Regions from separate parts of the Bradyrhizobium sp. Arg237L genome, predicted to be linked through region 2. Evidence: predicted binding sites of a transcription regulator. Region 2 holds the regulator's gene; each other region holds the start of a gene.
The links. The regulator LexA, encoded in region 2, represses DNA repair genes until DNA is damaged. The targets are predictions, from matches to a motif close to TGTTCNNNNTGTGTTCNG.

Region 1 (7,243 bases), on a different contig from region 2:
AAAGGCATTCGCGGCGCTCCGCGCGACGCGCTGGTGGCGGACATTGCTCCGGCGCATCTGCGCGGCGCCAGCATTGGCCTGCGGCAATCGCTGGATACGGTTGGCGCCTTCATCGGACCATTGATCGCCATCGGCCTGATGTGGCTGACTTCAGACCATTTCAAGGCTGTGTTCTGGTTTGCAGTCATTCCCGGCTTGCTGTCGTTCGCCCTTATCGCGTTTGCGGTGCGTGAACCCGCGCGGCCGAAAGGGTTGCGCGAGGTGCGCAATCCAATCAGCCTCAGCGAAATCAGAAATCTGGGCGCGGCCTATTGGTGGGTGGTGGCGATTGCGAGCGTGTTCACGCTGGCTCGCTTCAGCGAGGCGTTTCTGATCCTCCGCGCGCAGAATGTTGGCCTGCCGGTTACGCTCGCACCGGCCGTGCTGGTCCTGATGAATGTCGTCTACGCCGGCGCGGCATATCCGGCCGGCGTGGTGTCCGATCGCATGGACCGCACAACCGTGCTGGCGTTCGGCATCGTGCTTTTGATCGTCGCCGATCTTTTGCTCGCGCTTCTGCCCAGCATGACCGGTGTCGCGCTGGGCATCGCGCTGTGGGGACTGCATATGGGCTTCACGCAAGGGCTGTTGGCAGCGCTTGTCGCGGATACCTCGCCCGCCGAGCTGCGGGGCACAGCTTACGGCTTTTTCAACCTGGTCTGCGGGATCGCGATGCTTGCGGCCAGCGGGATCGCGGGGGCGTTATGGGACAGTGCCGGACCGCGAGTTACGTTCTTCGCGGGTGCCGTCTTTGCGCTGGTTGCACTGGCAGGTCTAGTCAGCGTGCGGGGCCGCGCCACGTCAAAAGCAAGCTGATCGGCTGCGTCGCAGAGCCGCAACACGAAGTCGGGAGCATGCCGCGCAAGGCTGGCCCGCCGCCGCGGTGGCATGTTAAGTCCGTAGGCATGACCGATGCCATTTCCATCACGCGCGACCTTGTCCGCTGCCCTTCCGTCACGCCGGCCGACGCCGGCGCGCTCGGCGTGCTTGAGAACATCCTGAAAGCCGCCGGCTTCGAGGTGCACCGGGTCACCTTCAGCGAGCCCGGCACCGCCGACATCGACAATCTCTATGCACGCATCGGCGATCAGGCGCCGCACATCACCTTTGCCGGCCATACTGACGTGGTACCGCCGGGCGACGAGTCCGCCTGGACGCATGGCCCGTTCTCCGGCGAGGTGAAGGACGGCTTTCTCTACGGCCGCGGCGCCGTCGACATGAAGGGCGGCATCGCCTGCAGCGTCGCTGCTGTGCTTGAATATCTCAAGGACCATGGCGGCAAGCCGCGAGAGGACGGTCGAGGGTCGATCTCGTTCCTGATCACGGGCGACGAGGAAGACGTTTCCATCAACGGCACGATCAAGCTGTTGAAGTGGGCGGCAGAGCGCGGCGAAAGGTTCGATCACTGCGTGCTCGGCGAGCCCTCCAATGTCGAGGTGCTCGGCGACACCATCAAGGTCGGCCGCCGCGGCTCGCAATCCGGCACGCTCCATGTCGAGGGCGTACAGGGCCATGTCGCCTATCCGCACCGCGCTTCCAATCCGGTGCCCGATATTTCGCGATTGATCGTCGCGCTAAGTGAAGAGCCGCTCGATCATGGCAGCGCGCAATTCCAGGCGTCCAACCTCGAATTCACCTCCGTCGACGTCGGCAATGCCGCGAGCAACGTCATCCCCGGCCAAGCGCGGGCGAAATTCAACATCCGCTACAACGACAACCACACCCAGGAGAGCCTGCGCAAGCTGGTGGAGGAACGCCTGGCCAAAGCCTGCGGCAACCGCATCCGCGCCCGCATCGTCTGGGAGCCGTCGAACTCGAACGTGTTCGTGACCAAGCCCGGCCCATTCACCGACCTCGCGGTGGCAGCGATCGAGGCGGTGACAGGACACAAGCCGGAGCTTTCGACCTCGGGCGGCACGTCGGATGCGCGCTTCATCTCGAGCTATTGCCCGGTGATCGAGTTCGGCCTGGTCGGTCAGACCATGCACCAGATCAACGAACGCACGCCGATCGCCGATTTGGAAAAACTGACGCAAGTCTATCGCGGCGTGCTGGACAGGTATTTTGCGTAAGCGCTGAGGCTTTTTTCTCAGCCTTCGCCACCCATTCCGCCGTCATGGCCGGGCTTGTCCCGGCCATCCACGCCTCTCCTCCTGGGAAGAACTATCCCATCGTCATGCCCGGCCTTGTGCCGGGCATCCACGCCCTTCCTCAAGCCTCCTGCACAGAAAGACGTGGATGGCCGGGACAAGCCCGGCCATGACGGCGAAGGGGCGTCGGTCCTAATACTCCACCCGCACCAGATACAGCCCCTCCGGCGGGGCCACCGGCCCGCAGGCGGCGCGGTTGCGGGCGACGAGCGCTGCGCCGAGATCGTCCGCGGTCCAGCGGCCTTCGCCGACCCAGACCAGCGAGCCCACCATCGAGCGCACCTGGCTGTGCAGGAACGAGCGCGCCGAGGTAACGATGCTGACCGCATCGCCGTTGCGCGTGACGTCAAGCTGGTCGAGGGTTTTCACCGGCGATTTGGCCTGGCAGTCGGTGTCGCGGAACGTCGTGAAGTCGTGCTTGCCGATCAGGCGCTGCGCGGCTTCATGCATCGCATCCGTATCGAGGCGACGCGGCACGCGCCAGACGCGCCGGATGTCGAGAGCGAGGTTCGCGCGCGTGTTCCTGATACGATAGAGGTAATGGCGCTTTTTCGCCGAGAAGCGCGCCTCGAAATCATCTGGTACGATCTCGGCTGCGAGCACCGCGATCGGATTTGGGCGCAGATGCGCGTTCAGGCCGTCGCGAAGGCGGTCCGGCGGAAACGGCTTGGCGATGTCGCAATGCGCGACCTGTCCGAGCGCATGGACGCCGGCATCGGTGCGGCCGGAACCGTGGACGCGAACCTCCTCGCCACACATCGCCTTGACCGCGGTCTCCAGCGCGCCCTGCACGGTCGGTGCTGTTTCCTGGATTTGCCAGCCGGAGAACGGCGTGCCGTCATATTCGATGGTGAGCTTGTAGCGGGGCATGACGACTTACGTGAACCGCGCGCCGGCCTTTAGCGGCGTGCCGCGCAGGAAGTCGATCGATTTCATCCGCGCCTTGCCTTCGCGCTGCAGCTCGAGGATGCGGATGGCGCCTTCGCCGCAGGCGATAGCAAGGTTATCGTCCAGCACTGTGCCTGATGCGCCCGAGCCGTTCGCCAGTTCGCAGCGGAGAATCTTGATACGCACCGTTTCGCCATCGTGTGGCAATTCAGTCCAGGCGCCAGGAAATGGCGACAGGCCGTGGACATGCCGCAGCACGTCGTGAGCAGGTCTATTCCAGTCGATCCGCGCCTCAGCCTTGTCGATCTTGGCGGCGTAGGTGACGCCGTCCTCGCTCTGCTTGGTCAGTTGCAGCCCACCGCGCTCCAGCGCGGCCATCGCCCGCACCACCAGGTCGGCCCCGAGCGGCGCCAGCGCATCGTGCAGGTCGGCCGCTGTCATCCGGTCGGTGATCGGAAGCCGCTCGACCATCGCGACATCGCCGGTGTCGAGGCCGATATCCATCTTCATCACCATCACGCCGGTCTCGGCGTCGCCGGCCATGATGGCGCGATTGATCGGCGCGGCGCCGCGCCAGCGCGGCAGAAGCGAAGCGTGCAGGTTGTAGCAACCGAGCCTTGGCGCATCGAGGATGGCCTGCGGCAGGATCATGCCATAGGCGACCACGACCGCCGCATCGGCCTGATGCGCGCGGAATTCGTCCAACGCTTCCGGCGTCTTCAACGTCTTCGGCGTCAGCACGGGAATGCTGTTTCGCCGCGCCTCCTGTTCGACCGGCGTCGGTTGCAATTGCAGGCCACGCCGCCCGCCCGGCTTCGGCGCGCGGGTATAAACCGCGGCGATCTCGTGGCCGTGGCCGGCCAGTTCGAGCAGCGTCGGCACGGCGAAATCGGGCGTACCCATGAAGATCAGGCGGAGCGGCATGGGGCGGGTTACCTCGGCTCAAGGTAGGGTACTCGTCATGGCCGGGCTTGTCCCGGCCATCCACGGCTGCAGAGAACGTGGATGCCCGGGTCAAGCCCGGGCATGACGGCGAAAATAGTGCCGACCTTACTCCACCGCGCGCTTGGCGGCCTTGGCGAACTTCTTCAGCACGCGGTCGCGTTTCAGCTTCGACAGATAGTCCACGAACAGGATGCCGTTCAAATGGTCGATCTCGTGCTGGATGCAGGTGGCGTAGAGGCCCTCGGCGTCCTCCTCGTGCACCTTGCCGTCGATGTCGGTGAAGCGCACGCGCACCCGCGCCGGCCGCTCGACTTCCTCGTAATATTCGGGGATCGACAGGCAGCCCTCCTCATAGACCGACTTCTCCTCGGACGCCGAGATGATCTCCGGATTGATGAAGACACGCGGCTTCGGTGTGGTCTCGCCGTTCTCGTCCTTTTTCGCGAGATCCATGGTGACCAGCCGCAGCGGCTGCGCGACCTGGATCGCGGCCAGCCCGATGCCGGGCGCCTCGTACATGGTCTCGAACATGTCGTCGACCAGCTTGCGGATCTCAGGCGTGATCTTTTCGACGCGTTGGGAGACGAGCCGCAACTGCTTGTCCGGCAGGATGATAATTTCTCTTAAGGCCATGGCTGGCGATTTAAGCGCTTGATATGCCGGGGTCAATGCGATCCGGAACCGGTTAAGACCGCCTTAACCATGATTCTTCAGTCTTTCTTAACCATGAAACTTCACGGCTTGTTAACCATAAATGTTCCACTTTCGTTCGCGCTCGCCAGCGAATCGGCTATAGCGCTTGCATGAACCAGATTCTCTTCATGGTCGGCGACTGGCCGGTCCGCGTCGCTGATGCGCTGGTTGCGTTCGGCGTGCTCGTGGTCGTGCTGCTCCTGACGATCGCCATCGTGATCGCGCGGTCCTCCCGGCGCGGCGCGGAACTGGTGATGGCGCAGACCATCCGCGCCGACGAACTGGAAGAGCGGCTCAGCGAGGTGCTGCGCGCCCAGAGCGAGTCGAGCGGCCGGGTCGATGCCATGACGCAGGCGCTCGCCGGCCGTCAGGCCGAGATGGCGCGCGCGGTCAACGAGCGGCTGGATTCGGTCACCCACCGCGTCGGCCAATCCATGGAACAGACGACGCGCCACACCATGGACAGCCTGCGCCATCTGCACGAGCGGCTCGGCATCATCGACAACGCGCACAAGAACCTTACCGACCTAACGACGCAGGTGACGACGCTGCGCGACGTGCTCGCCAACAAGCAGTCGCGCGGTGCCTTCGGCCAGGCGCGGATGGAAGCGATTGTCCAGGATGGATTGCCGAAGGATTCCTACGAATTCCAGTTCACGCTATCGAGCGGCAAACGGCCGGATTGCGTGGTGTTCCTGCCGGACCAGCGGCCGCTCTGCATCGACGCGAAATTCCCGCTGGAGGCGATGACGGCGCTGCACGATGCGCGCAGCGACGAGGAACGCAAGATTGCCAGCCAGCGCCTGCGCAACGACGTGATGAAGCATGTCAGCGACATCGCGGAAAAATACCTGATCGCCGGGGAGACCCAGGACACCGCGCTGATGTTCGTGCCCTCGGAGTCGGTCTATGCCGAGATCCATGACGGTTTCGACGATGTGATCCAGAAGGCCTACCGCGCCCGCGTGGTGCTGGTGTCGCCCTCGCTGCTGATGCTCGCGATCCAGGTGATGCAGCAAATCATGAAGGACGCGCGGATGCGCGATGCCGCCGACCAGATCCGCACCGAGGTGATCAAGCTCGGCGACGATCTGTCGCGGCTGCGCGACCGCGTGCTCAAGCTGCAGAACCATTTCTCGCAGGTGAACGAGGACGTGCGCCAGATCCTGGTCTCCGCCGACAAGATCGAGAAGCGCGCCGGCCGGATCGAGGAGCTCGATTTCAGCAAATCGGACGCCCCGGTGGAACTGCCGCGGATCGTGCCGAGCGGCCGGCCGGAATTGTTCCCCGCCCCGCCCAAGCTGCAGGCGGGAGAATAGGACAGGGGCAGATTTTCCCACCGAATCTGCTAACAGGGCTGCATGACTGCGCCTGAAGCGACAGCCGCCGCGACCGAGAAAGCCGAGCCTGCCGCCACCTCCTGGCGCGACGGCCTTGCCGTCTATCTGCAGCCGCGCGTCCTGATCGTGCTGGTGCTGGGCTTCTCGTCAGGCCTGCCGCTGGCGCTGTCCGGGTCGACGCTGCAGGTGTGGATGCGCGAGGTCGGCGTCGATCTCGGCACCATCGGCCTGCTCGCGCTGGTCGGCACGCCCTACACATTGAAATTCCTCTGGGCGCCGCTGGTCGATGCGCTGCATGTGCCGTTCTTCACCCGACATTTCGGACGGCGCCGCGGCTGGCTATTGTTCTCGCAACTGTTGCTGATCACCACCATCCTGCTGCTCGCGATCGCCGATCCCGCACGTTCACCCTGGTTCGCCGCCTTTGCCGCGCTGCTGGTCGCCACCACCTCCTCGACACAGGACATCGTCGTCGATGCCTTCCGCGTGGAGAGCCTGCCCGAGAGCGAGCAGGCCGCCGGCATGGCGTCCTATGTCGCCGCCTATCGCATCGGCATGCTCGTCTCGACCGCGGGCGCGCTGTTCATCGTCAGCGGCTTTGAGGGCGAGGGCCTGGTGCGCTCGTCGGCATGGATGTGGGGTTATGTGGTGATGGCCGCCCTCGTCGTGATCGGCATGATCACCGCGCTGGTTGCAACCGAACCAGCGCAGTCGAAGGACGCCGAAGCGGCCACGGCCGCGGAAACAGCGTTCTCGCGCGTGATCCGCGCGGCGGTCGGCGCCTTCTCCGAGTTCCTGAGCCGGCGCGATGCCATTGCGGCGCTTGCCTTCGTGGTGCTGTTCAAGTTCACCGATGCGTTCTCGGGCACGATGACGGCGCCGTTCGTGATCGACATCGGCTTCAGCAAGGTCGACTACGCCGCGATCGTCAAAGGCGTGGGATTGGCCGCCACCCTGATCGGCGGCTTTGCCGGCGGCTTCGTGGCGCGGCGCTATTCGCTGGCGACGAGCCTGTGGATCGGCGGCATCGTGCAGGCGCTTGCCAACCTCTCCTTCTCCTGGCTCGCGCTGGTCGGCGTCAATCAGTGGGCGCTGGCGCTCGCAATCACCTGCGAAAACTTCACCAGCGCGATCGGCACCGTGATCTTCGTTGCCTATCTCTCGGCGCTGTGCCGCAATCCCCTGCAC
Region 2 (7,243 bases):
GGCGCCGCCATATTCGCCACCCAGGCACAGGCCCTGGATCATGCGTAGCCCGAACAGCACGAACGCGGCGGTGAGACCGATCGACTGATAGGTCGGGATCAGGCCGATCGCGCCCGTTCCCAGTCCCATTCCGGTGAGCGTGATGAGAAACGTATATTTGCGGCCGACCCGGTCGCCCATCCATCCAAAGAGGAATGCTCCGAGCGGACGGATCAGGAATCCTGCAGTGAACAGGGCGATCGTGCTCAGCAGGGCTGCGACGGGGTGGGATTGTTCGAAGAACTTGACCGACAGAACGGCGGCCAGGCTGCCAAAGATATAGAAGTCATACCATTCGATGATGTTTCCGACCGACGCGGCAACAATCACGCGGCGAAAATCGCTCGGTACCTGAATTGCCATGTGCTGCTCCCATTAGTTCAATGACTTCTCCTCGCGTTTTTCAGCGCTCTATTCGCTCGCGGAGTACGCGTGATGCGCGACGCTACAGGCTTGATTTGCAAGTTGCGTCCGCAACGCCGGTCTCAGGGAAGCCTTGAACCACCTGAGAAGGGCTCCAGCGGTCTTCGAACCGCGAGCCACCACTGCCTCATCCCGTCTGTCCGGGCGGAGGCGCAGCCACAGTCTAATCCTCAATGGGACTGCGGCCTTATGAGACTTTCGGCGCAGTCGGGTTTGAAGCCGGCTGAAGAGCCAGCGCTAGGATTGGGAGCGCCACCGGCACGACGTTCGCATCTGTTCCGCTATCCCGTGGATACCTGCTTCCGGTAGCTTTGCGGAAACAGGGGTAGTCCAGGGCGCAGGATGTCGGACGAGGGCAGGACGCCGGGCGGCAGGCGCGGCTATGCCGGCACCTGGCCGCCGCGCGAGGCGGTGGCGCCGACGGGTGGGTATGCCCCGATCGGCGTCGGCGCCTGGCCGCCAATCGTCGAGACGTTGCGCCAGTGGGCCCGCCCCGAAGCGGGCGCCGGACGGCTTCTGCCCTGGGTGCCGGTCGCGTTCGGCAGCGGCATCGCGCTCTACTTCGCCGCCGACCATGAGCCGGTGCTGTCGGTCGCGGTCATCGTCGCGATCGCGCTGTGCGCTGTCGCGTTCCTGCTCAGGCGAGGGCGGGCGTTCGCTGTCGCCGTCATGATTGCCGCCGTTGCGGGGGGTTTTGCCGTTGCCACCTGGCGAACCGCGCGGGTCGCGCATGGCGTGCTGGCGCGGCCGATGTTCTCGGTGTCACTCACCGGATTTGTCGAGACGCGTGACATCCGCGAGCGCACCGACCGTTTCGTGCTGCGCGTCGCAAGCATCGAAAGCCAGCGCGGCGCGCCGAAACTTGAGCGCGTTCGGCTGTCGGTGAAGAAGGGCACTGCCCCCGAAGTCGGCAGCTTCGTCGAATTGAAGGCGCGGCTGCAGCCGCCGCTCGCTCCTCTGCGGCCCGGGAGCTACGATTTTGGCCGCGATCTCTATTTCCAGGGCATCGGCGCGTCCGGTTTCGTACTCGGCGCCATCAAGACGACCGCGCCGCCGGAAGGCCGCGGATTTACGCTGCGCTATGCGGCCTTCATGCAGGGCATGCGCGATGCGATCGATGCGCGGATCCGCAACGTGCTCGAAGGCGACAATCGCGCGATCGCGACCGCACTCCTGACCGGCCGGCGCGATGCCATCTCCGAGCCGGTGAATGATGCGATGTTCATCTCGGGGCTCGGGCACGTGCTCTCGATCTCGGGCTACCACATGGCCGTGGTGGCCGGCGTGGTCTTCTTCGCGGTCCGCGCGTTGCTTGCGCTGTTTCCGGTGCTCACCGTGGGCTTTCCGATCAAGAAATGGTCTGCCGCGGCGGCGCTCGTGGCGGCCGCCTTCTATCTTCTGCTGTCGGGTGCGGAGGTCGCGACGCAGCGCTCGTTCCTCATGACCGCAGTGGTGCTGATCGCCGTCATGGTCGACCGCCGCGCGGTGACGTTCCGGACGCTCGCGGTCGCGGCCATGATCGTGCTCGCGATCGCGCCGGAGGCGCTGGTACATCCAAGCTTCCAGATGTCGTTTGCGGCGACGCTCGGGCTGGTGGCGCTGGTGCAGATCGGCATGCCGCATCTGTTCGCCGCGCCAGACCATTCCACAACCGCGCGGATCGCGCTGTGGGGCGGGCGTGAGGTCGCGATGCTGCTGCTGGCGTCGTTGGTGGCGGGGCTGGCGACCACGCCCTATGCCGCCTTTCACTTCCACCGGGTGGCGCCCTTTGGCGTGCTCGCCAACCTCGCGGCGATGCCGGTGGTGTCGGCGCTGGTGATGCCGGCCGGGCTGCTTGGCCTGCTGGCGATGCCGTTCGGTTTCGACGGTGTGTTCTGGGCGATCATGGGCACTGGAATCGATTGGATGATCGTGGTCGCGCAGGGGGTCGCCGCGCTGCCGGGCGCGGTCGGCCACGTCAGTGCGTTCGGGATCGGCCCGCTGATCGCCGCGAGCCTGGGCGTCATCCTGCTCGGGCTGTTGCGCACGCCGCTGCGCTTCGTCGGCGCGGCGGTGCTTCTCATTGCGGTGGTCTGGGCGGTGAGGGCGCCGCAACCGGACATTCTGATTTCCGGCGACGGCCGCAATGTCGCCGTCCGCGGCGGTGACGGGCGGCTGCACCTGATGCGGACTGCGAAGGATGCGTTTCTCGCCAAGGAGTGGCTGGCCGCGGATGCCGATGCCCGCAGCGCGGGCGATCCGTCGCTGACGGAGGGCGTGTCCTGCGATGAGAGCGGCTGCGTGACCTCTGCGGCCGGTGGCGCGTTCATCGCGCTCACCCAGCGATCCGAGGCGCTCGCGGACGATTGCGAGCGGGCGGTGCTGATCGTGACCGCACGGCCGGTGCCGCCAGGCTGCGCGGCGGCGGTCATCGATGCCGAGCGGCTGCGGCGGCAGGGCGGGCTGGCGCTAAGGCGGAACCGGAACGGCTTCGTCATCGACGCGGTCAGGCCCGCCGGCCTCGACCGGCCGTGGTCGCCTGCGATGTCAGGCGAAGGCGAACCCGAGACCACGATCCGGATCCAGGGGGCACCCGTGCCGCGCGCCATCGATGCGACCCCGTCCGAATCCGACCTGCAGTCGGACGACTGAGCGCCCCCTTCAATCACCGCCGGCGTTGGCCGCTAGCTCGAAGGCGCCGAGCCGAAATTCATCCGGATCGCCCGAATGCGACGGCATTTGCACGAGCGTAAAGGTCGCATCCGGAAATCGCTCCCAGATCGCGAGATCTTCCGCTGCGACGGTGAGCCAGCCGAACCTGAACATGTATCGGCCGGGCTCAGCCACTCGTCCGGCTCTTTGCCATGTGATCTTGGTGACCACCGATCACGCCCCCTTGGCGAATAAAGCATCCGTTCCAACACAAAATCACATGCGCCCCCGGATGGCCTCCGGGGCCGCTCAAAACACTTTGCTTGTCACTCGCGGCAACGCTCCGCCGGCCGAGACCGGCGGCGCACGCTGCCCGAAGCTGTCTCAGCCGATGAACAGCGGGTTCGGCGCGGGGCGCTGCTCGACCGCCTTCGGTGCCGGCTCTGCAACATGATGCGTCACTGGCAATTGCAGCACGGTCGCCCGCTGCCCTTCGCAGAGCTGGGTCACCAGCACATGGCTGCCATCGGGAAACTCGATCGCGTCGTGATGACGATCCCGAATATGCGGATCGATCTGGTTGAACTTGCCGACGCGGAAGCCGGTCGTCTTGGTCCAGATCCAGCGATTGTCGTAACGGACGTTATCGGCGAACGCGAGTTCGGTCCCGGGAAGCATGCAGACTGCGACCGTCGGATCGCTTTCCGAAGCGAAGCCGCGGGTCGAAGTGCCGCGGAAGGTGGTGGTGATAAGCGTCTCTCCAACCTGGGCGGGACGCGTCGCCACGGCATGCAGGCTATAGTCACACATCGGATTGCTCCTCATTCGAGATAGCCGACCCGTGCCTGGGAAGAGGCGCAGGCCTCTATCAGAGTGGACGATAACTTATAAGCCTCTGCTTCGTTCTTGGCATTTGTACGGCCCGCGCCTTCGGTCCGTTCACAAACACGATAGCGAGACGCTGCCGCACATCACCTTGCACCGAAGTGCCCCGGCGAATTTACCGGGGCTTTCATTCTAATCATTCTAAGTCGTTCTTGTCATCGCCCTCTAGGGCAGAGCACCCACCTAAGTACCCAGACGGGGCTGCTGCGTCCTGGTCGTCTCAGTACTTGCGATAAAGCCCGATCAGCTTGCCCTGGATCCGCACCCGGTTCGGCGGCAGGATGCGGACTTCGTAGGCCGCATTGGCAGGCTCCAGCGCAATCGAGGCGCCGCGGCGACGGAAACGCTTCAGCGTGGCCTCTTCCTCATCGATCAGCGCCACCACGATGTCGCCGGTGTTGGCGGTTTCGTTGCGCTGGATCAGCGCCATGTCGCCGTCGAGGATGCCGGCCTCCACCATGGAATCGCCGCGCACCTCGAGCGCATAGTGCTCACCGGAGCCGAGCATGTCGGGCGGCACGCTGATGGTGTGGCTGCGGGTCTGCAGCGCCTCGATCGGCGTACCCGCCGCGATCCGGCCCATCACGGGAACAGCGACGGGACGGTTGCCATCGTCTTCGGCCACGGCCGCGCTGGTCGTGCGCTTGCCGAGCGTGCCCTCGATGACGCTCGGCGTGAAGCCGCGGCGGCCGTTGCCGGCGGCGGAGAGCTCGGGCAGTTTGATCACCTCGATCGCGCGGGCGCGGTTCGGCAGGCGACGGATGAAGCCCCGTTCCTCCAGCGCCGTGATCAGGCGGTGGATGCCGGACTTCGAGCGCAGGTCGAGCGCGTCCTTCATCTCATCGAACGAAGGAGGCACGCCGGCCTCTTTCAGCCGTTCGTTGATGAAACGCAGAAGTTCATACTGTTTGCGCGTAAGCATCGCGAGCATTCCCCCGGTTGGTAGCGTCGTTCGATCCGAGACTTGAGAAGAGCTGATCTCGGGAGTAACGCACTCCCATTCGTAGACAGCGAGTTTCGAAACAAATCATGAACGGACACTATATGTTCGATATGTGTTCCGCAACCACTTAATTTCTGGTGAACGCGATCAGAGATGCTTCAGTAGGTGCTGGTCGCGGCGTCATTCAGGCAATCGGAGAATGTCGCAAGGCGCGCCTTTTGCTGCGGCCGGCGCGAATGGCGGACGGATCACAAGTGCCTGCGCCGCAGTGAGATTCCCAAGCAGCGAACTGTCCTGCTTGGTGACCGGCGTTGCGATCAGCGTGCCGTCGTCGCGCTCTTCGAGAAGCGCGCGAAGATAATCTTCGCGCTGATCGTTGGCGGCGAGATCGCGGCCGAGCAGGGCGCTTTCGCTGACGTGATGAACAGCCGAGCGGCCGAGGAGGGCCCGAATCAACGGCACCAGGAACAGGTAGGCGCAGACATAGGACGACACCGGATTGCCGGGTAGGCCGATCACTCGCATCGTGCCGAGTCGGCCATGCATCATCGGCTTGCCGGGCCGCATCGCGATCTTCCAGAACGCCATGGTGACGCCCTCGGCCTCGAGCGACGGCTTTACGAGGTCGTGGTCGCCGACCGAGGCGCCGCCGGTGGTGATGAGGATGTCGGCGCCCGCGGCATGCGCGCGGCGGATGCCCTCGGTGGTGGCGGCAACCGTGTCGGCGGCGACCCCCAGATCGATCGCTTCAGCGCCTTCCGCGCGCGCCAGCGCCCGCAGCGCATAGCCGTTGGAATAGACGATCTGGCCCGGGCCCGGAGAGGTGCCGGGCATCACCAGTTCGTCGCCGGTCGCGAGCACGGCCACCTTCGGCCGGCGCCGCACGGCGAGTTCCGGATAGTTCATCGACGCCGCCAGCGACAGCGCGCGGTCGGTCAGCCGGCTTCCGCGCCTGAGCAGCACGTCGCCTTCACGGAAATCGACGCCGGCGGGACGGATATGCCGCCCGGCGATGGCAGCTTCGGTGATGGTGATGTGATCGCCATCGACCCGGGTGTCTTCCTGGATCACGACGGCATCGGCGCCGGCGGGAATGACGCCGCCGGTGAAGATCCGTGCCGCTTCCCGCGGACCAAGTTCCCGATCGAACGGCCGGCCCGCGGCGACTTCGCCGATCACCTTCAGCCGCGCGCTGAGATCGGCGGCATCGGCGGATCGCACCGCATAGCCATCCATCGCCGACATCGCCAGTGGCGGCTGAGTACGCTTTGCTGCGACGTCACGGGCGAGCGTGCGGTGATAGGCGGCATCGAGCGCGACCATCTCTTCCGGCAATGGTTCCGCGCCGGCGAGGACCGCGGCTAGCGCATCGGCGACCGGCATCAGGGCCACGGGCAACTCCTAAATTCCGAGCGCGAGAAGCGCGTTCGTCACATCATCTGACGATGTGACGTGAATGGCTGTGAGACCTGCCGCCCGTGCGCCGCGGATGTTCTCGGCGGAATCGTCGAAGAACACGATGCGCGAGGCCGGCGCGCCGATCGCCTTGACGACGTAATCATAGGCTTCCGCGTCGGGTTTCCGTAGCCCGATCGTCGACGAGAAGAAGATCTGGCGGAAGTGGCCGAGCACGTCCGAATAGGCTGTCGAGAAATGCTCGATATGGGGCGGATTGGTGTTCGAGAAAGCATAAAGCGGCAGGCGCGTCTTGGCGCGCGCCAGGTGCGCGGCGATTCCCGGCATCTCGCCGGCGAAGATCGCGTTCCAGCCTTCCAGGAACTGGGCGTCGGAGATGCCGATGCCGAGCGACTGCCGCAGGCTTGCGAAGAAGGCGGCGTCATCGATCTTGCCGACCTCGTGATGTCTGTAACTCTCGTCCATCACAAAGCGGGTGGCGAGCTCGCCGGGCTCGCAGCCGGCATGGCCGGCCCAGGTGGTCATCACCTTGCCGAAATCGATATCGAGCACGACGCGGCCGAGGTCGAACAACAGGACATCGGCGGCGCCGGGGGAGAGGGACGGTTGAGTCATGGCGAGGGCTGTGTACGAAAATCCCAAGGAGGCGGCAATGTCTTCGATTGTAACAACCGGGAACGGTGACACACATACCGCTGTCGTCCCGTCGAAAGACGGGACCCATAACCACAGGCGATTGTTGTGGCGTGAGCAAGCGGTGGTAGCGGAGCGCACTACAAAGGCCTGTGGTTATGGGTCCCGGGTCCCGGCTACGCCAAGGGGCTTCGCCGCGCCGCGCAAGCTCGGGACGACGGGGGGAAAGGTCCGATTCAATTTTCAAACAGCTTGAGGATGCGAGTCCACATT
Region 3 (7,243 bases), on a different contig from region 2:
ATCTCGGTGTCGGTCACCCCCGGACCATACTTCTTCTCCGCCGCGGCGGCCGCCGATGTCACGAGCGCCGCAATCGCGACGAGCGCCTGCCATTTCATTGTCTCTCTCCCTTGCTGTTGTTCTGCTTGTTGTCGGATCGAGCCCGCCGCACGCGCGGCGTGTCGATACGGCAAGCAAACCAGCCGGCGGAGATCGTGACAAGCGCGCGGGCAGGGAGGTTGCGTCGCGGTCCGCGCATGTGGCTACGGCTCATGCCGCGGGAAGGAATTACGCTTGCGCCCGTCATTCCGGGGCGCGCGAAGCGCGAGCCCGGAATCCATTTCGCCGTCTACGCCTGCGGCCCGATGGATTCCGGGCTCGTCCTTCGGACGCCCCGGAATGACAAGCGCGGTTTGCGGGTCGAGCCGGAGACGACGGCGCTACACCTCACGCCGCTTCCGGCGGGGCCTGCTCGGTCGGCGCTTCCGGCATTGGGAAGGTCTTGTACTGCTTCGGCAGGTTGATCGGGCGATAGTCCTTCACCGCGTCCATGCGCTTGATCACGGATTCGTGGATCACGGCATCATCAGGGATCAGCCGCGGCTCGCAGTCGGGGATGTAGAAGCCGAAATGCGATTTGCGCTCCGGCCATTCCTTGTAGGTGGCCTTCTTCGGCAGGTATTCCATCATGCGCCAGCCCCAGGTCATCGGGTCGTGCATCTCGCCCGCGACGTCGGGCTTGACGTAAGTGAACGGGCTGCCCCTGCGTTGCACGCCCCAGGCGAGCTGCTTCACCATCTGCATGTTCACCGTGAGCCCGGACTTCGTGGCCTCCTCTAACATCCAGAGCAGCGGATATTTCGACAGCGCGCTTTGCGCTTCCGGATAGCCGCCGCCGATGTCGCCATGCGCGCCGGCGAACCACACCTGCAAAATGTCCTGAGCTTCGGCCTTCTCATCGGGGATGAAGCGGTTGCTGAAGAAGAGCTGCGGCTCGTCATACTTCTTCAGGCGGAACATGCAGCGCCGCTCGTCGATCGAGATCGCCTGGCGGAAGATCCTGATGCTCGGATTGTGCAGCGTGAAGGCGAGCTCTTCCAGGCTCGGCCAATAGAGCCGGTCCGGCCTCGGCACGAAGACGCTCGCGACCGTATCCCAAACGCCGACGAAGCGGATGGTCGGCCAGCGCACGGAGAGAATGCGCGCGAACTGCGCCGCATTGTCGTAGCGGTCCTTCGGCAGCGGCCCGAACTCGTCGCTCGCCGGCCGTTGCAGCCTGGCATCCGTGCCCGCTTTGCCGTCATCGGAGAACTGCTTGTAGGCGGTGAGCCCGCTGCCGGCGAGGTTGACCTGTTCCGGCGAGATCAGCCCGATCTTGTGGATCAGCCCGGCCAGCACCCGCACGGTATAGGCGCCGCGCGAGAAGCCGAACAGGTAGACCGCATCGCCGTCCTGGTAATGGTGGACCAGGAATTCATAGGCCGCGAGCACATTGTCATCGAGCCCGTAGCCGGTGGTGAGCCCCAGGATCGCATTGAAATCCTGCTTCAGCTTGCGCCACGGATCCGGCCGCGCCAGCGTGCCGACGCCTGGATCGTAATAGACGAACTGCCGCGGCGACGTCTTCTCCGTCTTGCGCAGGCAGCGATAGAGCTTCAGGACGTTGGAAATGTTCTCGTTGATCTCGTTCCCGGTCCCATCGCAGCAAATCACGATGTTTCGCATGGAAGTCCCCTCCCTGCTACTACCTCGGCGAGTATAGCGGAATTCGCCTTGGCGGTGCTAGTCACACGGATGCGCCGAGAGCCATTTCAACATCAAAGACCGGAGTCTCGAATACGCCTTCCGGGCGATAGCATGGTGATCGAGTTTGCCGTGCTTAAGCCTTCACGAGGGCGCCGACCCCTATTTGCCTGGTTAGAACGCCTTTGCGTTAGAGGTTAGCAATCGATGGTGAATCAGCTCGATCGATGCGAGTAAAGGAGTTCGTCCAGCCTGCATGCGGCTCTGTAGATCGCGCTACGCCGATTGCTGCTCTTGCCATTGTTACCCTGTGCGCGATTCAAACTTGCCAATAGATGCGGGCGTAGCGCGGCGGCTTTACGGTAGTTGGACGGCAAACCCTGGACCGCGTTTGCAAAAAGCACGTCAGCGATTTCATCAGTTGGCGGAACAACACTTCCATCCAAAATTGCTGCCATTATCTTGGACGGCTTGCCCAAATGCTCCTTCTGGGCGGTTGATTTCCGCAACAGTCGTTGGACGACCGCGTCTCGGCTAGCAGGGTGTGTCGCAACTTGTCGGCGAAGGTCATCCACGATTTCATCGACGCTGCAGCCTGCCGCTCTAATGTAGTACCAAATCGGGAGCCATCGTCGCTGCGCATGTGCTTGAAAGTGGATGTATTGCATAGGGTCCGCGACCCTCTCCCCTTCAAGAAAATTTCTGATCACAGCGTCGGCCGTAACGTTGTCTCGAATTACCTGTGCACGGTGGCGCTCAACCGCTTTGACGGGCTCCACATCGCCGATCAGTCTGAGGGCCGGTGCGCCCTTTGTTTCAGAAAAATCGCCTTCGCGAATGAATTGAATGTTCGAAAGAAGCGATTTGTCTATAACGAAGGTCCCGCTTTTGCCGTTAACTTCACCCGTATCCAAATTGAGTGTCGCGTCGACCCCTGTAGCTACTCTTCTCATTCGCGTCGAGAATTCGGCCACCGCCTTCTGCTCTCGATCGGCGATAATTTGTCTTAACTCGCCGGGCTTGATCGCTCGTGTTTCACCAACGTAGCGATAGTAGATCGTTCCTTCCTTAAGGTCGTTGCCAATATTCTTAAGCGCCATTATGGGAGCGTGTGCATGCTTTTCGACGTGTATAATGCCGATCGATTTTCCGCCGAGTTCAATAGCAGTTTTCGATATCCGAGGTATCGGGTCGAGCGAGCTGGCAAGCGTGCGATTTATTTCTGCAGGATCTGTCTTTGCGAAATTCTCGTCTGATAGGCCTTCCACTGAAAAGGTCTGATTGACGACGCCAAAGAAGATATAGCCGCCATTGTTGTTCGCGAGCCCGGCGATTGATCTGATAACATCAGCGAAGCGGACTTCAGGATTGAGACGAAACGCGCGCTTGCATTCTGTATGATCGGTTTCTCCGGCCGAAAGTATCCAAGCTCCGGCCTGTTCGTGGAACATCGATCTAAGGTGTGTCTGCTCGACGGCCGTGCGCGGAGTGCTTCTGCTGTCCGCTTGCGCTTCCCAGTTTTGCAAAAACTCATCGAGGGCCGCTTGAGTGGCCTCCTCGACTGATGCGCCATACTTACTTTGCTTTATTTGCGTAATTCGGCCCGAACTGATCAGCCGTTTCGGCTTGTTGAAGAAGAAATGAATAACGTCATTTTTCATTCCGCGCCGGAGCATCGCCTTCGCAAGGGCGATCTCGTCGTCAGTCATTGTGCGTCGGCGCTTCCCCATCCTCATCGCTATCCGAATCGGGTCTAACTACGCAAATTTAACGTGTTTCAGGATGAAGCGCCGTGCGCCATACGACATTGTCCACCAGAGCCAAGATTGGTGCGGTAGCCTTCAACGTGTGCGGGATACGAATAAACATAAACGGCCGGGTCTTTCGACCCGGCCGCTCAAACTCTCAAACCATTACTCTGATACAGCCAGCCTCAGCTCGCCCGCTTCTCCGCAGCCGCAGCCTGCTTCTTCTCGATCTGCCGCTTCAGCTCCAGCGCGCGCGGCGAGAGGTGCGCGGCATTCGCCTTCCGCAGGAACGCATCGAGGCCGCCGTTGTGGTCGACGCTCTTAATCGCGTTCGAGGAGACGCGCAGGCGGATGTTGCGGCCGAGCGATTCCGACTGGAAGGTGATGTTGCAGAGGTTCGGCAGGAAACGCCGCTTGGTCTTGATGTTCGAGTGGCTCACCTTGTGGCCCACTTGCGGGCCCTTGGCCGTCAGTTCACAGCGCCGCGACATTGTTCAAATCCTCTTCCATCCCCGCTTAACCAACAGCGCGCGCCGCGCGCGGCGGGGGTCCAATTCCACGTCCATTTTCCAGGAACCGCGGACGTATAGGGGGTGAGCCGCAAAGCGTCAAGGTTTTATAGCTTTCAGGGCCTCGTTCCGGTGCCCTGAAACTCCTAATTTGACCGCGTTTTCTTTGCGCCGGCCGGTAAAACGCTATGGAGCCCAAAACCTGCACGTTCACAAGGCTGTTCAGCGGTTTAACCTACCATATAAAGGGCGTATTCAGGCTCGTAAGGTGGTTCCGTTTTCGCCCGCGTTGCTTGCCGGTCATTTCTTCTCTTCCCAAATGATCTCTGGCGCCGACGACAGGATCGTTAAGTTTGTGAGCATTTTCAGCAGTTTTCTGCCCTCCGTGAGGGAATCCTGGCTGTTGTGCGCCGGCGCGCTGTTCATGCTGTTGCCGGAGGGCGCGCACGCGCAGGGCCGGCTGGATGCGCAGTACGAGGCCTCGCTCGCCGGTATCGCCGTCGGCAAGGGAAGTTGGACCATCGAGATCGGTGACGACACCTTTTCCGCGATCGCGCAGGGCGGCACCGCCGGGCTCTTGAAGGCATTCGCCGGCGCCGGCGGGATGGGCGGGTCCCAGGGGCGCGTGGTCAACGGCGCGCTGGTGGCATCGGGCTATACCGTCAACTACAACAGCTACAAGAAATCCGAGATCATCCGGATGGCGCTCGGCGGCGGCGGCATCAAGGAAACCGTGATCGAGCCGGAACCGCCGGTCGATCCGAACCGCATCCCGGTCACCGAGGCCCACAAGAAGAACGTGTTCGATCCGATGACCGGCTCGCTGCTGCGAGTGCCGGGCACGGGCGAACTGATGAGCCCGGATAGCTGCCGCACCAGCGCGGGCATTTTCGACGGCCGGTTGCGCTACGATTTGAAGCTCGATTTCAAGCGCGTGGAAATGGTCAAGGCGGAGAAGGGCTATCAGGGCCCGGCGCTGGTCTGTGCGATCTATTTCACGCCGATCGCGGGCTATATCCCCGACCGTCCCGTCATCAAGTATCTCGCCGAAGCGCGCAACATGGAGATCGCCTTCGTGCCGATCGCGGGCACGCGCATCCTGATCCCGTACCGCGTCAAGATCCCGACGCCGTTCGGGCTCGCCATGCTGGAGGCGACGTCGTTCGTGACGTCGGCCACGCCGCCGCGGGTGGCGAAGACGCAGTGAGGCTGCGCACCGTCATTCCGGGGCATCGCGAAGCGATGAGCCCGGAATCCATTTCTCCGCTGGTGCATGCGGCCCGATGGATTCTCTGATGTGCAAGAGCACATCATAGCTCGTCCTGCGGACGCCCCGGAATGACGGAGAAACAGGAATCCTGTTGACTCTTTGCCGCTTCTGATTCGACTCCGCATCTCAACGATTTTAAGGAATTTGCCCGCGCCGTGACCATCCTCAAACCCCATCTAGTGCTGGAACTGAAGCGCCGCCGCGACATGTTGCGGTGAACGGAGAAGAACGGCAGTGGAGTCAGCGATTCGGCCGCGATTTGTTCTAGACTCGTTCCGAAGCTTAAGCCGCGGCGGAGGGGCCGTCGCATTGTGAGACAATTTTTTGCGGAAGTGCCGGCACATGAACAGCTTTATCCCCCTCACCCTGAGGAGGTCGCGCGAGCGACTGTCTCGAAGGGCGAGGGCCCCCGATGCCTATGGCAAGCGGGAATGCATGGATATATCCGCACCTCATCCTTCGAGACGCGCGTTCCGCGCTCCTCAGGATGAGGAACTGAGATAGCGTTCGCGGCCGACAAGCACCAAGAAAAGTACCAAGAACATCATGGCTCTTTCCTCTCCTCCCTTCGCCCATGAGCGCGCGCCCGGCGCCGGCGTCACCGCCGTGCTCGGGCCGACCAATACCGGCAAGACGCATCTCGCCATCGAGCGCATGCTTGGGCATTCGTCCGGGCTGATCGGGCTGCCGCTGCGGCTCTTGGCGCGCGAGGTCTACAACAAGATCGCCGATCGCGCTGGGCCCGAGAGCGTCGCGCTGATCACCGGCGAGGAGAAGATCAAGCCGAAGTCGCCGCGCTTCTGGGTCTCGACGGTCGAGGCGATGCCGCGCGATCTCGACGTCTCGTTCCTTGCGGTCGACGAGATCCAGATCGCGGCCGATCTCGAGCGCGGGCATGTCTTCACCGACCGCATCCTCAATCGGCGCGGCCGCGATGAGACGCTGCTGCTGGGGGCTGCGACGATGCGTCCCATCATCGAGCGGCTGCTACCCGGCGCCTCCATCATCACAAGGCCAAGGCTCTCGACGCTCGAATTCGCCGGCGACCGCAAGATCACGCGGCAGCCGCGGCGCACCGCGATCGTCGCGTTCTCGGCGGACGAGGTCTATGCGATTGCGGAATTGATCCGCCGCCAGCATGGCGGCGCGGCGGTCGTGCTCGGCTCGCTCTCGCCGCGCACGCGCAATGCGCAGGTCGCAATGTTCCAGAACGGCGACGTCGATTACCTCGTCGCCACCGACGCCGTCGGCATGGGGCTGAATCTCGACGTCGATCACGTCGCCTTTGCCTCCGACCGCAAATACGACGGCTATCAGTTCCGTCGCCTGACGCCGGCCGAGTTCGCGCAGATCGCCGGACGCGCGGGGCGCGCGACGCGCAATGGCACCTTCGGCACTACGGGCCGCTGCGCGCCGTTCGAGCCGGAACTGGTGAACGCGCTGCAGAACCACACCTTCGACAGCGTGAAAATGCTGCAATGGCGCAATTCGAAGCTGGATTTCTCCTCGCTCGGCAGCCTGCAGGTCTCACTGTCGCTGCCGCCTTCGCATGAGGTGCTGACGAGGGCGCCGATCGCGGAAGACATGCGCGTGCTCGACCATGCCGCGCGCGATGCCGAGGTGCGCGACATGGCGCATGGCGCTACCGCCGTCGAGCGGCTATGGGAGACTTGTCAGATACCCGATTACCGAAAGCTCTCGCCGGCCGCCCATGCCGAGCTTGTGACCACCGTTTACGGCTTCCTGATGCAAAAGGGGCGTATTCCCGATGCATGGTTTGCCGCCCAGGTCGATCAGGCCGACCGCGTCGACGGCGACATCGACACGCTGTCGGGCCGGATCGCTCAGGTGCGCACCTGGACCTTCGTGGCGAACCGGCCGGACTGGCTGTCCGATCCCGAACATTGGCAGGGGATCACGCGCGAGCTCGAAAATAAATTATCCGATGCGCTGCATGAACGGCTCACGGAGCGTTTCGTTGATCGGCGTACCAG
Region 4 (7,243 bases), on a different contig from region 2:
GGCGCAGCAGGCGGCCGGCGATGCGTGGCGTGCCGCGGGCGCGGCGGGCGATCTCGTTGGCACCGTCAGGACTCATGCCGATGTTGAGCACGCGGGCGCCGCGGGTGACGATCTTCTCCAGCTCCTCCTCGGTGTAGAAATTCAGCCGGATTGGAATCCCGAAGCGGTCGCGCAGTGGATTGGTGAGCAGGCCGGCGCGCGTGGTGGCGCCGACGAGGGTGAATTTCGCCAATTCGATCTTCACCGAGCGCGCGGCCGGGCCCTCGCCGATGATGAGGTCGAGCTGGAAATCCTCCATCGCCGGATAGAGCACCTCTTCCACCGCCGGGCTCAGGCGATGGATCTCGTCGATGAAGAGGACGTCGCGCTCTTCGAGATTTGTCAGAAGCGCGGCGAGATCGCCGGCTTTTGCAATCACCGGGCCGGAGGTGGCACGAAAGCCGACGCCGAGCTCGCGCGCGACGATCTGTGCCAGCGTGGTCTTGCCGAGACCCGGGGGCCCGACAAACAGTACATGATCCAGCGCCTCGCCGCGCTTGCGCGCGGCCTCGATGAAGATCGAGAGATTCTTGCGCGCCTGCGCCTGGCCGACGAATTCGGACAGCGATTGCGGACGCAGCGCCGTGTCGCCGACATCATCGGCGCGACGCTCAGGGGTGACGATGCGGGAGGGCGGGTTCATGTCGCCTGCTCCGTGACGATCGTAGGGTGGGCAAAGCGACTTGTCCGCCGTAGCTCGAAGAGCGAAGGCGGAAGCGTGCCCACCATGACGAGCGGAGTGTTGATGGTGGGCACGCTCCGCTTTGCCCACCCTACGGTCTGAGCATTCACTTCGCGAGCTCCTTCAGGCCTAGCCGGATCAGTTGCGCGGTCTCGGCGTGCTCGCCTGCGCTGCGCGAGGCGGCGGCGATGGCGGCGGCGGCTTGCGGCTGGCCGTAGCCGAGATTGACGAGGGCAGAGATCGCGTCCGTCACCGGACGCGGCGCGCGCTCATTGTCGATGGCGCCGGCGAGATGGACCACTGCGGGATCGACATTGGCAAATTGAGGCGCCTTGTCCTTCAACTCGCTGACGATGCGCTCAGCGACCTTCGGGCCGACGCCGGGCGTGCGCGCCACCGCCGCCTTGTCACGCAGCGCGATCGCGTTCGCAAGGTCGGAAGGCGGCAGCGTGCCGAGCACGGCGAGCGCGACCTTGGCGCCGACGCCCTGCACGGTCTGCAACAGGCGAAACCATTCGCGCTCGTTGTCGGTGCGGAAGCCGAACAGCTTGATCTGATCCTCGCGCACATAGGTCTCGATCGAGAGCACCGCGGCCTCGCCCGGCGAGGGCAGCGCCTGCAGCGTGCGCGCCGAGCAATGCACCTGATAGCCGACGCCGCCGACATCGAGGATCACGTAGTCCTCGCCGTAGGAGTCGATGAGGCCTTTCAATTTGCCGATCATAGGCTGGCTACTCTCAGCCGCAGCGCGGTGCTTTGGCGGTGATGGGCATGCGTGATCGCAACCGCGAGTGCATCGGCGGCGTCGGGCGATTGCGGCTCGGCCTTGGGAAGCAGGATCTTCAGCATCACGGCGATCTGGTTCTTCTCGGCGTGTCCGGCGCCGACGACGGTTTTCTTGACCTGGTTCGGCGCATATTCGGCGACCTCGATGCCGAACATTGCAGGCGCCAGCATGGCGACGCCGCGGGCCTGGCCGAGTTTCAGCGTCGCGACGCCGTCCTTGTTGACAAACGTCTGCTCGACCGCGGCCTCTTCGGGGCTGTAGTCGCCGAGCACGGCAGCCAGCCCCTCATGGATCGCGAGCAGCCGGCTCGCCAATGGCAGCCGTTCCGACGGCTCGATCGAGCCACAGCCGACGAAAACCAGCCGGTTGCCCTCGACTTCGATCACGCCCCAGCCGGTGCGGCGGAGGCCCGGGTCGATGCCGAGGATGCGGGTGGGCTTGCGAATCGGCTGGACTGTCATGGAGTAGTGATAACCGCTGCGTTTCGAGAACGAAACACAAACGGGGAGGTCATGCACGGGGAAAGCGACGACCACACCCACCCCGTCATGCCCGGGCTTGTCCCGGGCATCCACGTCCTTCAGCACGCGTGGAAACGCGTGGATGGCCGGGTCAAGCCCGGCCATGACGGCATCACGAGAGAGATGAAGTTAGCCGCCCATCTTCGCCATCAGCGCGTCCGAGATCTCGAAATTGACGAAGACGTTCTGCACGTCGTCGTGCTCGTTCAACAGGTCGATCAGCTTCAACAGCTTCTCGCCGGTCTCGTCGTCGACGGCGATGGTGTTTTGCGGCTTCCAGGTCAGCGCCGCCTTGCGCGGCTCGCCGAATTTCCCTTCCAGCGCCTTGGCGACCTCGCGGAAGGATTCCTGCGAAGCGTAGACCTCGTGGCCGCTTTCGCTCGACACCACGTCGTCGGCGCCGGCTTCGATCGCGGCATCCAGCATCGCGTCGTCCGAGGCGACTTTGTGGTCATATTCGATGATGCCGGTGCGGTCGAACATGAAGGCGACCGAGCCGGTTTCGCCGAGATTGCCGCCGGACTTCGTGAAGTAGGAGCGGATGTCGGAGGCGGCACGGTTGCGGTTGTCGGTCAGGGCCTCGACGATCACGGCGACGCCGCCGGGGCCATAGCCCTCGTAGCGGATCTCGTCATAATTCTCGCCCTCATTGCCGGCGGCCTTCTTGATGGCGCGCTCGATATTGTCCTTCGGCATGTTTTCCGCCCGCGCGGCAACGATCGCGGCGCGCAGCCGGGGGTTCATGGCGGGGTCGGGGGTGCCGAGCTTGGCCGCGACGGTGATTTCGCGGGCCAGTTTGCCGAACAGCTTCGACTTCTGGGCATCCTGCCGGCCCTTGCGGTGCATGATGTTCTTGAATTGGGAATGGCCGGCCATGCGAGGTCCCTTGGGAATCGTCTTTCGAAAAAGGGGATGAGGCGCGGCGTTATAGGCCCCCGACAGGCCAAAATCAAAGACTTGCGGCGTGATCTGGCATGCCGGCCGTGCCGTCTGCCGGAAAATCAGGCAGCCGTTAACCACGACTTCACCTACGAATGAGAGAATCGGACAGTCCATTTCAACTTGCAAGAGAACCCAAATGGCGGCGTTCGGTTTGTTTCGCAAGCGAGTGCCGGAGCCGGTGGTGGCTGTCGAACCGAAAGTTCCGGCCGCAACGGTGCCAGCGCCAGAGGATAACACCTCCCCCGATACCGGCTCGGCCCAGGAGATCCTGGAACTGCTCGAACTCGAGCTCGGCGGCATGATCCGGCAGCTCGAGCGCGCCGCCCAATCGGTGGCCGGCGGGGCCGAGGCGACCGCGGCGACGCTTGCCACCATCCGCGAGCGCACGGATGCGCTGACCGGCCGCACCAACGCGGCGCAGACCACGGCCGAGACCTTCTCGCGGGCCGCCGACAAGTTCACCGATTCGGCGCAAGGGATCGGCGCGCAGGTCCGCGACGCCGGCCGGCTCGCCGACGAGGCCGGAGCCGCGGCGCGCGAAGCCCGCGCCAATGTCGACCGCCTCCGCGAATCCTCCGCCGCGATCGGCAATGTCGTCAACCTGATCGCGCAGATCGCGCGGCAGACCACCCTGCTCGCCCTCAACTCGACCATCGAGGCCGCGCGCGCCGGCGCCGCCGGCAAGGGATTTGCGGTGGTTGCGACCGAAGTGAAGGCGCTGGCGGTGCAGACCCAGGGCGCGACCGAAGAGATCACCAGGAAGATCGAGGCGCTGCAGAGGGATGCCGCCGGCTCGGCCGATGCCGTGCACCGCATCGCGCAGTCGATCGAGGCGATCCGCCCGGTGTTCGAGCATGTCCGCGGCGCGGTGACCGAGCAGCGCAAGACCACCGGCGAGATCGCGCAGAATGCCTCCTCCGCCTCGAGCTTCATCGTCGCGGTCGGCGACGGCGCCGCCGAGATCGATCATGCAACCAGGGAAGCCGAAGCGCATGGCAAGGATGTCGCCCAAGCGGGCCGGGCGGTGACCAGCTTTGCGCAAAAACTGAAATCGCGCTGCGCGGTGCTGCTGCGGCAGGGCGAGCGCGAGGACCCGCGCAAGGGCGAGCGGCTGCCCTGTAGCCTCAAGCTCGAGATGCAAGCGCGCGGCAGCATCATCACCGCGCCGGTCTATGAGATATCCATGGACGGCATCCTGATCTCAGGACCGGAGGCCGAACGGCTGCAACTGCACCAGAGCCTTGCCGCCACGCTTGAAGATGTCGGCGCGGTCAAGATCCGGATCGCCGACAAGACCAAGGCCGGCGCGCAGGCGCGCTTCGAGGCGCTGACCTTGGGGCTGCTCGAAAAGATCGAAGACAAATTGTGGGCGATCCGCGACGAGAACACCGAGTTCGTGATGCGCGCGATGGAAGCCGGCGTGGCGCTGACCAGGATTTTCGAGAACGGGATCGCGAGCGGCGCCATCACGATCGAGGACATGTTCGACACCGACTATGTCGAGATGTCCGGCACCAATCCGGTGCAGTACCGCACAAGAATATTGGACTGGGCCGACCGCGCGCTGCCGCCGTTTCAGGAGGCTTTCCTCGCCAAGGATCCGCGGCTGGCGTTCTGCGCCATGATCGACCGCAACGGCTATCTGCCGGTGCACAACAAGATCTATTCGCACCCGCAGCGGCCGGGCGATGTCGCCTTCAACGCCGCCAACAGCCGCAACCGTCGCATCTTCAACGATGCAGCGGGGCTCGCCGCCGGGCGCAACCAGCGCGCCTATCTGATCCAGAGTTACGCCCGCGACATGGGCAACGGCACCACGGTGATGATGCGCGAGATCGACGTGCCTGTCCGCGTGCGCGGCCGGCACTGGGGCGGCTTCCGCACGGCGTACAAGCTCTGACGGCCGCTTTTCTGGGCAGTCACTGCACTGCCCGGAACTTCACGCAGTCTTTTCAAAACGCACGGTTCTTTCGTGCGGCCCGGATCGATTGTCGCCTCCATCCCCTAGAATGACGCACGCGATTATGTGATGACGACCGTCATTTTATATATCGTCAGCGCGAATTAGCATTGCGGAATATGTCTTCGCTTCCTAGCTCGTCGCGATGCGATACGGTTTCGTTGACGCGTCCGCTGTCCGCGGCCGCTGAATTTGGGGTATGCTTATGGCAACGATACTCACCATCAATGGCGAACAGAAATCCTTCGATGCGCCGCCCGAAATGCCGCTGCTCTGGGTGCTGCGTGACATCTTAGGGATGACCGGCACCAAGTTCGGCTGCGGCATCGCGCAATGCGGCGCCTGCACGGTGCATATCGACGGCAAGGCGGTGCGCTCCTGCGTGTTGCCGGTGAGCGCGGTGCGCGACCGCGCGGTGACCACGATCGAGGCGGTCGGCAATTCGCCTGCCGGCGCGAAGGTGCAGAAGGCCTGGCTCGATCTCGAAGTGATCCAGTGCGGCTATTGCCAGTCGGGCCAGATCATGGCGGCAGCCGCGCTCTTGGCCGCGACGCCGAACCCCGACGATTCCGATATCGATGCGGCGATGGCCGGCAACATCTGCCGCTGCGGCACCTATGTACGGATCCGCGAGGCGATCAAGCAAGCCGCTTCCGGCCGCCAGTCGTAGGAGGCTCATCATGCTGACAGCAGAGAAACTCCACCAGGAAAACAGCACCGGCGGCGTCTCGCGCCGCGCGCTCCTCACCGGTGGGCTCACCACAGGCTTTTTGCTCGCTTTCCATCTGCCGCTGCGCGCGGCGAGCTATGCCATGAACGAGCCGGTGCAGCCGCCTGATGTAACCGCGGGCAAGTTCGCGCCGAATGCGTTCATCCGCATCGACGAGACCGGCAATACCACGCTGATCATGCCGCAGGTCGAGATGGGCCAGGGCACCTACACCTCGATTTCGATGGTCCTCGCCGAGGAGCTCGATGCCGATTGGACCAAGGTCGCACTGCTGCACGCGCCGCCGAACGACAAGCTCTACGGCAACCCCACCTTCGGCCTGCAGGTGACCGGCAACTCCAACTCGATCCGCGCCTGGTGGAAGCCGTTGCGCACCGCTGGCGCCACTGCGCGCGCCATGCTGGTGCAGGCCGCGGCCGCGGAATGGCAGGTCGATCCTGCAAGCTGCACGGCGTCCAAGGGCGAGGTCACCCATGCCGCCAGCGGCCGCAAGCTCGGCTATGGCGCGCTGGCGCTCGCCGCGCAGGGCCAGACGCCGCCAAAGGACGTCCCGCTCAAGGACCCCAAGGATTTCGTCTATATCGGCCAGCCCTTGAAGCGGCTGGATACGCCGGAGAAGGTCAACGGCAAGGCTGTCTATGGCATCGATGCGCTGCTGCCGGACATGAAGTTTGCGACCGTCGCCGCCTGCCCGGTGTTCGGCGGCAAGGTCGCCAAGGTCGACGATACCGCCGCGACGAAAGTCCCCGGTGTGCGCAAGATCGTGGTGCTCGACGATATGGTCGCCGTGATCGGCGATCACATGTGGGCGGCGAAGAAGGGCCTCGAAGCGCTCAAGATCGAATGGGACGAAGGGCCGAACGCCAAGATCGGCTCGAAGGAAATCTGGCAGCATCTGCGCGCCGCCAGCGAGAAGGACGGCGCGGTTGCGAAATCGGTCGGCGACATCGCCAAGGGGCTTGCGACCGGTGACAAGTTCGAAGCCAGCTTCGAGATGCCGTTCCTGGCGCATGCGTCGATGGAGCCGATCAACGCCACCGTCCATGTCAAGCCGGATTCTTGCGAGGTCTGGACCGGCACGCAGATCGTGAGCCGGGTGCAGTCGGAAGCAGCGAAGGCCGCCGGCCTTCCGGTCGAGAAGGTGATAGTCAACAACCACCTGCTCGGCGGCGGCTTCGGCCGCAAGCTGGAGCCGGACATGGTCGTTGCCGCGGTGAGGATCGCCAAGCAGGTCGATTACCCTGTGAAGGTGGTGTGGACCCGCGAGGAGGACATCCAGCACGACGTCTATCGCCCTGTTTATCGCGACACCGTCACCGCGACGTTGGTCGATGGCAAGGTGGCGGCATGGAAATACAAGGTCGCCGGCTCGGCGGTGCTGGCGCGCTGGCTACCGCCGGCATTCCAGAAGGGCATCGACATCGACGCGATCGATGCCGCCGTCGATGCGCCCTATGACATCCCGAATTTTCGTGTCGAATATGTCCGTGTCGAGCCGCCGGCGGTGCCGACCGGCTTCTGGCGTGGCGTCGGCCCGAACAACAACGTGTTCGCGGTCGAATGCGCGATGGATGAGCTGGCG

Region 1: rmuC (DNA recombination protein RmuC) is a predicted target of LexA. The motif match lies at 4,778-4,795, and genes of this name have one in related genera.
Region 3: OZ411_RS28025 (helicase-related protein) is a predicted target of LexA. The motif match lies at 5,510-5,527, and genes of this name have one in related genera.
Region 4: ruvC (crossover junction endodeoxyribonuclease RuvC) is a predicted target of LexA. The motif match lies at 1,995-2,012, and genes of this name have one in related genera.

The regions. Positions count from the first base shown of each region.
Region 1 is NZ_JAQMIL010000044.1:63,399-70,641, forward strand. Features, by position in the region: gene OZ411_RS25145 (MFS transporter) at 1-855, shown strand, start outside; gene dapE (succinyl-diaminopimelate desuccinylase) at 945-2,111, shown strand; gene truA (tRNA pseudouridine(38-40) synthase TruA) at 2,322-3,059, opposite strand; gene fmt (methionyl-tRNA formyltransferase) at 3,066-4,001, opposite strand; gene def (peptide deformylase) at 4,128-4,655, opposite strand; gene rmuC (DNA recombination protein RmuC) at 4,826-6,034, shown strand; gene OZ411_RS25175 (MFS transporter) at 6,077-7,243, shown strand, end outside.
Region 2 is NZ_JAQMIL010000024.1:104,912-112,154, forward strand. Features, by position in the region: gene OZ411_RS17085 (MFS transporter) at 1-402, opposite strand, end outside; gene OZ411_RS17090 (ComEC/Rec2 family competence protein) at 805-3,093, shown strand; gene OZ411_RS17095 (hypothetical protein) at 3,103-3,288, opposite strand; gene OZ411_RS17100 (hypothetical protein) at 3,478-3,903, opposite strand; gene lexA (transcriptional repressor LexA) at 4,199-4,900, opposite strand; gene glp (gephyrin-like molybdotransferase Glp) at 5,102-6,313, opposite strand; gene OZ411_RS17115 (HAD-IA family hydrolase) at 6,323-6,952, opposite strand.
Region 3 is NZ_JAQMIL010000052.1:52,261-59,503, reverse strand. Features, by position in the region: gene OZ411_RS28050 (ABC transporter substrate-binding protein) at 1-98, opposite strand, end outside; gene OZ411_RS28045 (DUF2235 domain-containing protein) at 427-1,704, opposite strand; gene OZ411_RS28040 (ATP-binding protein) at 1,938-3,431, opposite strand; gene rpmB (50S ribosomal protein L28) at 3,656-3,961, opposite strand; gene OZ411_RS28030 (DUF3108 domain-containing protein) at 4,404-5,186, shown strand; gene OZ411_RS28025 (helicase-related protein) at 5,796-7,243, shown strand, end outside.
Region 4 is NZ_JAQMIL010000009.1:77,547-84,789, reverse strand. Features, by position in the region: gene ruvB (Holliday junction branch migration DNA helicase RuvB) at 1-682, opposite strand, end outside; gene ruvA (Holliday junction branch migration protein RuvA) at 828-1,445, opposite strand; gene ruvC (crossover junction endodeoxyribonuclease RuvC) at 1,442-1,969, opposite strand; gene OZ411_RS07740 (YebC/PmpR family DNA-binding transcriptional regulator) at 2,159-2,905, opposite strand; gene OZ411_RS07735 (methyl-accepting chemotaxis protein) at 3,108-4,871, shown strand; gene OZ411_RS07730 ((2Fe-2S)-binding protein) at 5,137-5,601, shown strand; gene OZ411_RS07725 (xanthine dehydrogenase family protein molybdopterin-binding subunit) at 5,612-7,243, shown strand, end outside.